DNA from 2 places in the Streptomyces sp. NPDC051582 genome. Region 2 is predicted to be linked to the other one. Evidence: riboswitches for the same ligand, from Rfam matches in the RefSeq annotation. Region 2 holds a riboswitch; the other holds the start of a gene.
The links. Region 2 has a riboswitch for S-adenosylmethionine ahead of AB0M92_RS23480 (aminotransferase class V-fold PLP-dependent enzyme). Riboswitches for the same ligand answer to the same signal wherever they lie in the genome.
Positions count from the first base shown of each region.

Region 1: it holds a riboswitch for S-adenosylmethionine, as region 2 does, so the genes downstream of both, thrC (threonine synthase) here and AB0M92_RS23480 (aminotransferase class V-fold PLP-dependent enzyme) in region 2, are expected to answer to the same signal.

Region 1 is NZ_JBFAZJ010000002.1:419,150-424,172, forward strand. Features, by position in the region: gene AB0M92_RS05035 (cold-shock protein) at 27-230, opposite strand; gene AB0M92_RS05040 (MoaD/ThiS family protein) at 615-893, opposite strand; gene thrC (threonine synthase) at 929-2,203, opposite strand; SAM riboswitch class I at 2,221-2,370, opposite strand; gene AB0M92_RS05050 (glucosyl-3-phosphoglycerate synthase) at 2,577-3,554, shown strand; gene AB0M92_RS05055 (trehalose-6-phosphate synthase) at 3,600-5,023, shown strand, end outside.
Region 2 is NZ_JBFAZJ010000018.1:115,736-120,758, forward strand. Features, by position in the region: gene AB0M92_RS23470 (rhomboid family intramembrane serine protease) at 1-551, shown strand, start outside; gene AB0M92_RS23475 (Lrp/AsnC ligand binding domain-containing protein) at 548-829, shown strand; gene AB0M92_RS23480 (aminotransferase class V-fold PLP-dependent enzyme) at 889-2,292, opposite strand; SAM riboswitch class IV at 2,550-2,666, opposite strand; gene trpD (anthranilate phosphoribosyltransferase) at 2,765-3,829, opposite strand; gene AB0M92_RS23490 (cytochrome bc complex cytochrome b subunit) at 3,997-5,023, opposite strand, start outside.

The DNA of each region.
Region 1 (5,023 bases), on a different contig from region 2:
TGCGTCGGTGGTCGATCGCGCCGGGACTAGACGGCGAGCTTGACCATGTCCGCCTGCGGACCCTTCTGGCCCTGCGAGATCTCGAACTCGACCCGCTGACCCTCTTCAAGGGTGCGGTACCCGTCCATCTGGATGGCGCTGTAGTGGACGAACACATCCGCACCACCGTCGACCGCGATGAAGCCGTAGCCCTTCTCCGCGTTGAACCACTTGACGGTGCCCTGAGCCATGCCTAACTCCCCTATTACTGGCCCTTGCGCAGGACCGCACTTCGCGGTCCCGGGTCAGAACTTGCGCCGGAACGCCTCGACCGGGGCTGAATGTATCTGCACCGCTGCTGTCTGCAACAGGTCAATCCGACGAGAAATCTGGACACGGGGATACATTGAAATAGAGTGAAAATTTGGCATATTCCCGGGCAACTCGGACCCGGCATATCTCGCCAAAGCCCCATACCGCACTCGGACATTGACTCAATGTCAACCATCACGCGACCCGCTCATATGCGGCGGGCAAGAACAGCGGAGGGGACTTCCCCAACTCTACCGCGCCCAATCAAGCAGAATTACCCCCTCCGCTTTTACCGGAGGGGGTAATTCTGGGTCTTTCGCGCGTCAGCAGCCGCCGGCGACGGCGGGGATGATCGAAACGCCCGCGCCGTCCGGCGTCACCGCGTCCAGACCACCCTCGAAGCGCACGTCGTCGTCGTTGACGTAGACGTTCACGAAGCGGCGCAGCTTGCCCTGGTCGTCCAGGACACGGGCGGCGATGCCCGGGTGGCTCGCCTCCAGGGAGGCGATGACCTCGGAGAGGGTCGCGCCCTCGGCGGAGACCTCGGCCTGGCCGCCGGTGTAGGTGCGCAGGATGGTGGGGATGCGGACGTTGACGCTCATGGCGCTACTGCCTTTCCGGAAGCGAGGGGTGGGGATCAGGCCAGGCCGGCGGCGCGGAACGCGTCCAGGCTCGGGCGGATGGTGGCGGTCTGCCCGCTGTCCGCGGCCACCGCCTCCAGGGTCTTGAGGCCGTCACCGGTGTTGAGGACCACCGTGGTCAGCGCCGGGTCGAGCTGTCCGTTGTCGATGAGCTTCTTGGTGACGCCGACGGTCACGCCGCCCGCGGTCTCGGCGAAGATGCCCTCGGTCTGCGCGAGGATCTTGATGGCTTCGACGACCTGCTCGTCGGTGACGTCCTCGACGTAGCCGCCGGTACGGCGGGCGATGTCCAGGACGTAGGGGCCGTCGGCCGGGTTGCCGATGGCGAGCGACTTGGCGATGGTGTTCGGCTTCTGCGGGCGGACCACGTCGTGGCCGGCCTTGAAGGCGGTGGACACCGGGGAGCAGCCCTCGGCCTGCGCGCCGAAGATCTTGTACGGCTTGTCCTCGACCAGCCCGAGCTTGATCAGCTCCTGCAGACCCTTGTCGATCTTCGTCAGCTGCGAGCCGGACGCGATCGGGATCACGATCTGGTCGGGCAGCTGCCAGCCGAGCTGCTCGCAGATCTCGTAGGCCAGGGTCTTGGAGCCCTCGCCGTAGTACGGGCGCAGGTTGACGTTGACGAAGCCCCAGCCCTCGCCGAGGGGGTCGCCGATGAGCTCGGAGCAGAAGCGGTTGACGTCGTCGTAGTTGCCCTCGATGCCGACGAGCTCGCCGCCGTACACACCGGCCATGACGACCTTGCCCTGCTCCAGGTCGTGCGGGATGAACACGCAGGAGCGGAAGCCGGCCCGGGCGGCGGCGGCGCCGACGGCGCCTGCCAGGTTGCCGGTGGAGGAACAGGACAGGGTGGTGAAGCCGAAGGCGCGGGCGGCCTCGACGGCGATGGCCACGACGCGGTCCTTGAAGGAGTGCGTCGGGTTGCCGGAGTCGTCCTTGACGTACAGCTTGCCGGTGAAGCCGAGCTCCTTGGCCAGGTTGGCCGCGTCCACGAGCTTGGTGAAGCCGGGGTTCAGGCTGGGCTTGGAGGCCACGTCCGCGGGGACGGGCAGCAGCGGGGCGTAGCGCCAGATGTTGTTCGGGCCGGCCTCGATCGCCGCGCGCAGCGCTTCGGGGTCACCGGTCGGGAGGTCGTAGGCGACTTCCAGCGGACCGAAGCACTCGACGCAGGCGAAGATGGGTCCGAGCTCGAAACGGGTGCCGCACTCACGACACGAGAGGCCGGTGGCAGGTCCGAGATCGACAGAGGTGGCAACAGTCTGTGCAGCCATGATGGCGAGGCCCTTTCTCCTCATCTTCCCCATGGCGCACTTCGCCATGAGACGGAATTGGCACCTTCCCTAGCCGGGGACCTCGCTGCTGCAAGCAAGCGCGAGAACCGACTGGAGGGTTGCCGGGGCTTCAACGGGCCGTGTCCCTCTGCCCCTCTGGATGAGCGGTATGGCACCGGGTTGCGCGCAGGATGCGCGTCCGGGCGTTTGTGCGCGGGGACCCCCGGCATGCGGTGGTCCTTCGCGTTGTTCAAGACTGTAACCGAAGGCCCGGATGGTTGAGACAGCCGTCCGAACCGCGAGATGGATCATTTTTCGGCCCAAACCGCCGAGGGGCGACGGCCCGCCGGCGGACGACCAGGGAGTGCTGAACGTGCTGGAAGAGGTGGAGCGCTGGTTCGCGGACCGCTCCTGGTCCGCGGCCGACCGACCGCTCGACCAGCTGCTTTGCGCGAAGCGGGCGGCGGGCACCACGGTCAGCGTGGTCCTGCCCGCGCTCGACGAGGAGGAGACGGTCGGCGCGATCGTCGAGGTGATCCGGCGCGAACTGATCGACGGGTTGCCGCTGCCGCTGGTCGACGAACTGGTCGTGATCGACTCGGGCTCAACCGACCGGACCGCCGAGGTGGCGGCGAAGGCCGGCGCCCGGGTGGTGCACCGCGACGACATCCTGCCGCGGATCCCGGCCGTGCACGGCAAGGGCGAGGTGCTGTGGCGCTCACTGCTGGTGACCACCGGGGACGTCGTCTGCTTCGTGGACGCGGACCTGCGGGACTTCTCCTCCGCCTTCGTGTCCGGGATCGTCGGTCCGCTGCTGACCGAGCCGGACGTGCAGTTCGTCAAGGCGATGTACGACCGCCCGCTCGGCGCGGAGTTCGACGGGCCCGCCTCCGGCAGGCCCCCCGGCCAGGGCGGCCGGGTCACCGAGCTCGTCGCCCGCCCCCTCCTGAACCTCCACTGGCCGCAGCTGGCCGGGTTCGTCCAGCCGCTGGGCGGCGAGTACGCCGTGCGCCGCTCCCTGCTGGAACGCCTGCCGTTCCCCGTCGGGTACGGGGTGGAGCTCGGCCTGCTGGTGGACGCCCTGCACACCGTCGGACTGGACGCGCTGGCCCAGGTCGACGTGGGCGTACGGCTCCACCGCCATCAGGACGGCCAGGCGCTGGGCCGCATGGCCGCGGCGATCTACCGGACGGCGCAGCTGCGGCTCTCGCGCGCGCACCTCGTACGGCCGGAGCTGACGCAGTTCGAGCGCGGCCCGGACGGGTTCGCGCCCCGGACGTACCCCGTGGACACCGAGGAGCGGCCGCCGATGGCCGGCATCAAGGAGTACTCCGGCCGCCGGGTGGCGTGAGGGAACTGACGTTTGAGCGGGCGGGCCCCGGGCTAGGTTCGCCGCATGGCTTCCCAGGTACTCGTCGCAGCGAACCGCGGCCCGCTCTCCTACGTACTCGACGACGACGGCGCCCTCACGGCGCGGCGCGGCGGGGGCGGACTCGTCTCCGGCCTCTCCGCCGCCCTCGCCCGCCAGCCGGAGGCGCTGTGGATCTGCGCGGCGCTCTCCGACGCGGACCGGGAGGCGGTCCGCCGGGGCGTCTCCGAGCCCGGCGTCCGGATGCTGGACATCGATCCCACGACGTACGACGCGGCGTACAACGGCATCGCGAACTCGGTGCTGTGGTTCACCCACCACCACCTGTACGACGTCCCCCGCGAGCCGGTCTTCGACGCGCGGTTCCGGCGGCTCTGGCAGGCGTACGTCGCGTACAACCAGGCCTTCGCACGGGCGCTGGCCGAGGAGGCGGGCGAGGGCGCGGCGGTGCTCGTCCAGGACTACCACCTGGCGCTGGTCCCCGGTGAGCTGCGCGCACTGCGCCCGGACCTGAGGATCGGCCACTTCACGCACACGCCGTGGGCCTCGCGCGAGTTCCTGGAAATGCTCCCCGACGACATCCGCTCCCAGCTGACGTGGGGGATGCTCGGGGCCGACCGGCTGGGATTCCACACCCGGAAGTGGGCTGCCGAGTTCGTGCGCGGCGCGGCCGTCGACGACGCGCGCGGATGCGCCGACCCGTTCTGGCCGTCGGGTTCCGCGCCCGGCGTGCACCACCGCCCGATGGGCCCGGACGGACGGCTCGGGGAGCGGCGCACCACCGGCGTGTGGGCGTACCCGCTGGGCGTGGACGGGGACGACCTGCGCGACCTCGCCCACCGGCCGGTCGTCGACGACAAGCTCGCCGCGCTGCGGGCGGAGGTGGGCGACCGGGCGACGATCGTCCGCGTGGACCGCACGGAGCTGTCGAAGAACATCCTGCGCGGGCTGCTGGCGTACCGGGAGCTGCTGACCGCGCACCCCGAGTGGCGGGAGCGGGTGGTGCACCTGGCCTCGGCCTACCCCTCGCGCCAGGACCTGGAGGTCTACCGGTCCTACACCCAGTCGGTGCGGGACCTGGCGGCGGAGATCAACGCGGAGTTCGGCACGGCGGACTGGCAGCCGGTGCTGGTCTCCGTCGAGGACGACTTCGCGCGCTCGCTCGCGGCCTACCGGATGGCCGACGTGGCGCTGGTCAACCCCGTGCGGGACGGGATGAACCTGGTCGCGAAGGAGATCCCGGTGGTGTCGGAGGCGGGGTGCGCGCTCGTGCTGTCCACCGGGGCGGGGGCGTACGAGGAGCTGCGCGAGGACGCGCTGACGGTGAACCCGTACGACGTGACGGCGACGGCCGAGGCCCTGCACGCGGCCCTGTCCATGCCGGCGGGTGAGCGGCTGGAGCGCACGAAGCGCCTGGCCGCCGCCGCCACCGCGCTCCCCCCGGCGGCCTG
Region 2 (5,023 bases):
GGGGCGTCGTCCCGGACGAGCTCTTCACCGGCTCCGCGCGGGCCCTGCTGACGCCGCTCACCGCCCTGTTCGTGCACGGCAGCTGGCTGCACCTGCTGGGCAACATGCTGTTCCTCTACGTCTTCGGCGTGATGACGCAGGAGCGGATGGGGCGGCCGGAGTTCCTGACGTTCTACATCTGTACGGGCTACCTGGCGCTGGCGGCGTACGCGGCGGCCAACGCCTCTTCGGCGCAGACGCTGGTGGGCGCCTCGGGCGCGATCTCGGCGGTGCTGGGCGCCTTCCTGTGCCTGTTCCCGCGCGCACGGGTGACGAGCCTGTTCCCGTTCCTGCTGTTCCTGCCGCTGCGCTTCCCGGCGTGGATGGTCCTGCTGTTCTGGTTCGCCCTCCAGTGGGTGGCCGCGCACCGCGCCGGCAGCGGCCCGGGGGTGGCGTACCTGGCCCACCTGGTGGGCTTCTCGCTCGGCTTCGCCTACGCATGGGTGCGCTATCGGCGTACGACTAGAGTGAGGCGACCAGCGACGGCCACCGAGGGAGACAGCCAGCCGTGATCACCGCGATCGTGCTCATCAAGACCAGCGTGGACCGCATCCCGGAGATCGCCGAGTCGATCGCCGCGCTGGACAGCGTCAGCGAGGTCTACTCCGTCACGGGGACGTACGACCTGATCGCCCTGGTCCGCGTGGCCCGCCACGAGAACCTGGCGGACATCATCCCGGGCCGCATCAGCAAGATCCCCGGCGTCGAGGCGACGGACACGCACGTGGCCTTCCGCACGTACTCCCAGCACGACCTGGAAGCGGCCTTCGCGATCGGCCTCGACGCGTAGCAGGCCCTCTGCGGCGGGGCAGCCCCTCCCTGCCCCGGTACGTCGTGATCCGCGCCGCCTCACACGGCCGGGACGCAGCGGCCTTCCTCCGTGCGGTACCGCCACTTGGCCCCGGAGGTGACCAGTTCCTTCACGGCGCCGACGAAGCGTTCGACGTGCTCGTCCGGGGTGCCGGCGCCGAAGCTGACGCGGATCGCGTTCAGCGAGCGCTCGCCCGGGGCCGCCTCGGGGGCTCCGCATTCGCCCTGGGCCTGCGGCTCGCTGCCCAGCAGGGTCCGGACCAGCGGGTGGGCGCAGAACAGGCCGTCGCGGACCCCGATCCCGTACTCCGCCGACAGCGCCGCCGCGAAGTGCGAGCTGTTCCAGCCGTCGACCACGAAGGAGATGACGCCGACCCGCGGGGCGTCGTCCCCGAAGAGGGAGAGGATCCGGACCGCCGGGACCTCCGCCAGGCCGCTCCGGACCTTGGCGATGAGGTGGCGCTCGCGGGCGACGAGGTTCTCGAAGCCCGCCTCGGTCAGGGCCTTGCAGGCGGAGGCGATCGAGTACACGCCGATCACGTTCGGGGAGCCGGCCTCGTGGCGGGCCGCCGTGGTGTGCCACTCGACGTCCACACCGCCGTCCGCGCGGCGGGCGACCTTCCGGGAGGCGCCGCCGCCGGCCAGGTACGGCTGTCCCTCCTGGAGCCAGTCCGCCCGGCCGGCCAGCACGCCCGAGCCGAACGGCGCGTAGAGCTTGTGCCCGGAGAAGGCCACCCAGTCCACGTCAAGCTCCTGCACGGACACGGGGTGGTGCGGTGCCAGCTGGGCGGCGTCCAGGACGATCCGCGCGCCGTGGGCGTGCGCCGCGGCGGCGAGCTCCTTCACCGGCCACAGCTCACCGGTGACGTTGGACGCGCCGGTCACGCACACCAGGGCGGGGCTTCCCCCGAGCTCCCGGCTCCGCCCGGCCAGCGCCCGCTCCAGGGTCTCCACGGCCTCGGCCGGGGTCCGCGGCGCGTTGAGGTACGTGACCTGCGCGTCCCTCCACGGCAGGAGCGAGGCGTGGTGCTCGGTCTCGAACACGAACACCTGGCAGCCGGCCGGCAGCACGGCGGCGAGCAGGTTCAGCGAGTCGGTGGTGGACCGGGTGAAGACCACCTGATCGGACGGACGGCAGTCGAGGAACTCGGAGACCGTCGCCCGGCTCTGCTCGAAGAGGTCCGTGGACAGCTGGGAGAGGTAGCCCGCGCCGCGGTGGACGCTGCCGTAGTACGGGGCGTAGGCGGCGACGTCGTCCCAGACCCGCTGGAGCGCCGGGGCGCTGGCCGCGTAGTCGAGGGCCGCGTACGTGACCTCGCCGCCGGTGACAAGCGGGACGGTGACGTCCCGGCCGAGGACCGGCAGCGGCTCGGCGCAGGCGGGGTCGGAGGCGGTCACGGCGGTGGTGGCGGCGGTGGCGGTGGCGTTCGGGTACGTGGACATGGCGGCATCTCCCGGCAGGACAGGCTGAATGGCTTCGGACGGCCCGTACGTGGGTGCACGCTGCACGCATCAGTGGATGCGGATGCGGATGCGCGGAACGGATGCGCGGATGCACACGTGCCAGTGGTACGGGAATTGCCTCGACGCGCGGACCGCTCGGGACCGCACGGAGGGTGAAGAAGGGGCGGAGACGCCCTATCGCATTCGCTTGCTCACGGAAAGGCTCCTCGAAGAGACCAGGACCCCTGGTGTCGAGGGATCCGCGCTTGCCGCAGGCCTTTCTGCCTGCGACCTGGTCATCACCCGGGGCACCCCGCCACGGAAGGAGGGTTGCCGGACAGCAAGCCGGGGCCAAAACGCTGTCACTCGTGACCTGGTCAGCATCCTGCCACAAGATCCCCCACGCGCAAGGCCCCGGTCCGCATGGTGGACCGGGGCCTTGGCCGGAAAGGACCGGCCGCGCGGCGGACCGCTACGCGTTGCTCGCGGAAACCCAGCGGTCCAGGGCCGCTCGGGCCGCGCCCGAGTCGACGGCCTCCGCGGCGAGGGCGATCGCGGCGCGGATCTGGTCCTCAAGGGAGCCCGCGCCCGGGTCCAGGGCCACCAGGGCCGCCGCCGCGTTCAGCAGCACCGCGTCGCGCACCGGGCCGCTCTCGCCGGCCAGCAGCCGGCGTGCGACGTCCGCGTTGTACGAGGCGTCCGCGCCCCGCAGGGCCGAGACGTCGACCAGCGGGATGCCGACGTCGCGCGGGTCGAACGGCTGCTCGTCCACCCGGCCGTCGCGGACCCACCACACCCGGGAGGTCGCCGTCGTCGTCAGCTCGTCCAGGCCGTCGTCCCCGCGGAACACCAGAGCCGAGGAGCCCCGCTCCGCCAGCACGCCCGCCACGATGGGCGCCACGCGCGGGTCCGCGACGCCCGTGGCCTGCGCCCGTACCCGCGCCGGATTGGTCAGCGGGCCGAGGAAGTTGAACGTGGTCCGGATGCCCAGCTCCTTGCGGGCCGCGGCCACGTGCCGCAGCGCCGGGTGGAACTTCACCGCGAAGCAGAAGGTGATGCCGGCCTCCTCCGCGACCTCGGCCACCCGCGCCGGGGTGAGGTCCAGGTTGACGCCGAGCTTCTCCAGCACGTCCGAGGAGCCGCTCGCGGAGGACGCGGCCCGATTGCCGTGCTTGACCACCTTGGCGCCCGTACCGGCCACGACGATCGAGGACATCGTCGAGATGTTCACCGTCTTGGCCCCGTCGCCGCCCGTGCCGACGATGTCCACCGTCCGGCCCGGCACCTCGATCAGGTTGGCGTGGTCGTACATCGACCGTACGAGGCCGTTGATCTCCGAGACCGTCTCCCCCTTGGCCCGCAGCGCCACCGCGAAGCCGGCGATCTGGGCGTCGGTGGCCTCTCCGCGCATGATCCGGTCCATGGCCCAGGCCGTCTCGTCGGCGCGCAGGTCCTGGCCGGACAGCAGGGCATCGAGGACGCCCGGCCAGCCGCGGGCCGCCACGCTGTCGCCGCCTGCCGGGGTCGCAACGTTCATGGTCCGCTCCTGCTGTTGATCGGCCACCCGATGTCGGGGCCCACTCGAATGGGAAGGGGTTCAGCCTATCCAGCCCCGGGGACGGCAAAGAGCCCCGTCCGGACACTGGACGGGGCTCTTGCCGTGGCGACACGGGGACTGACCTGAATCAGTCCCTCAAGCTGGGATCAGTGGTGGCCGTGGCCGCTCTGGATCTCCTTGTACTCCTCCACCGTGGGCTTCGGAATCTGGCTGTTCTCCGCGTAGTAGCCCTTGCTGAGCTTCGCGCGGAGCTTCTCCATGCGGCCGACCTTGCGCTCGACGCCGTTCTCGTCGACCGTCGGGCCGATCTCGACCGGCTTGTACTGCTCGTGCGCGGTCAGCGTGTGCAGCTTGCCCTGCGTCAGCGGCTCGTGGACCTCGACGAACTCACCGTGCGGCAGGCGCTTGATGATGCCGGTCTCGCGACCGTGCAGCACCTTGTCCCGGTCCCGGCGCTGGAGGCCGAGGCAGATCCGCTTGGTGATGACGAACGCGATGACCGGACCGACGAAGAAGCCGATGCGGGCGAACCACGTGATGTTGTTGATCGACAGGTGGAAGTACTGCGCGAACATGTCGTTTCCACCGGCGATCAGCAGGATGACGTACCACGTCAGCCAGGCCACACCGAAGCCCGTACGGGTCGGGACGTTGCGCGGGCGGTCCAGGATGTGGTGCTCGCGCTTGTCCCCGGTGACCCAGGACTCGATGAACGGGTACACCGCGATCGCGGCCAGCACCAGCGGGAAGATCACCAGCGGGATGAACACGCCCAGGACGAGCGTGTGGCCCCAGAGGTTGATCTCCCAGCCGGGCATGGCACGGATGAGGCCCTCGGAGAAGCCCATGTACCAGTCGGGCTGCGCGCCGGTGGACACGTGGTCCGGCCGGTAGGGGCCGAGCGCCCAGATCGGGTTGATCGAGGCGATCGCCGCGATGGCCGCGATGACACCGAAGACCAGGAAGAAGAAGCCTCCGGCCTTGGCCATGTAGACCGGCAGCAGCGGCATGCCGACGACGTTGTTGTTCGTCTTGCCGGGACCCGCGAACTGGGTGTGCTTGTGGTAGAAGACCAGGATCAGGTGGGCCACCAGCAGGCCCATCATGATGCCGGGCAGCAGCAGGATGTGGATCGAGTAGAACCGCGCGACGAAGTCGCCGCCGGGGAACTCG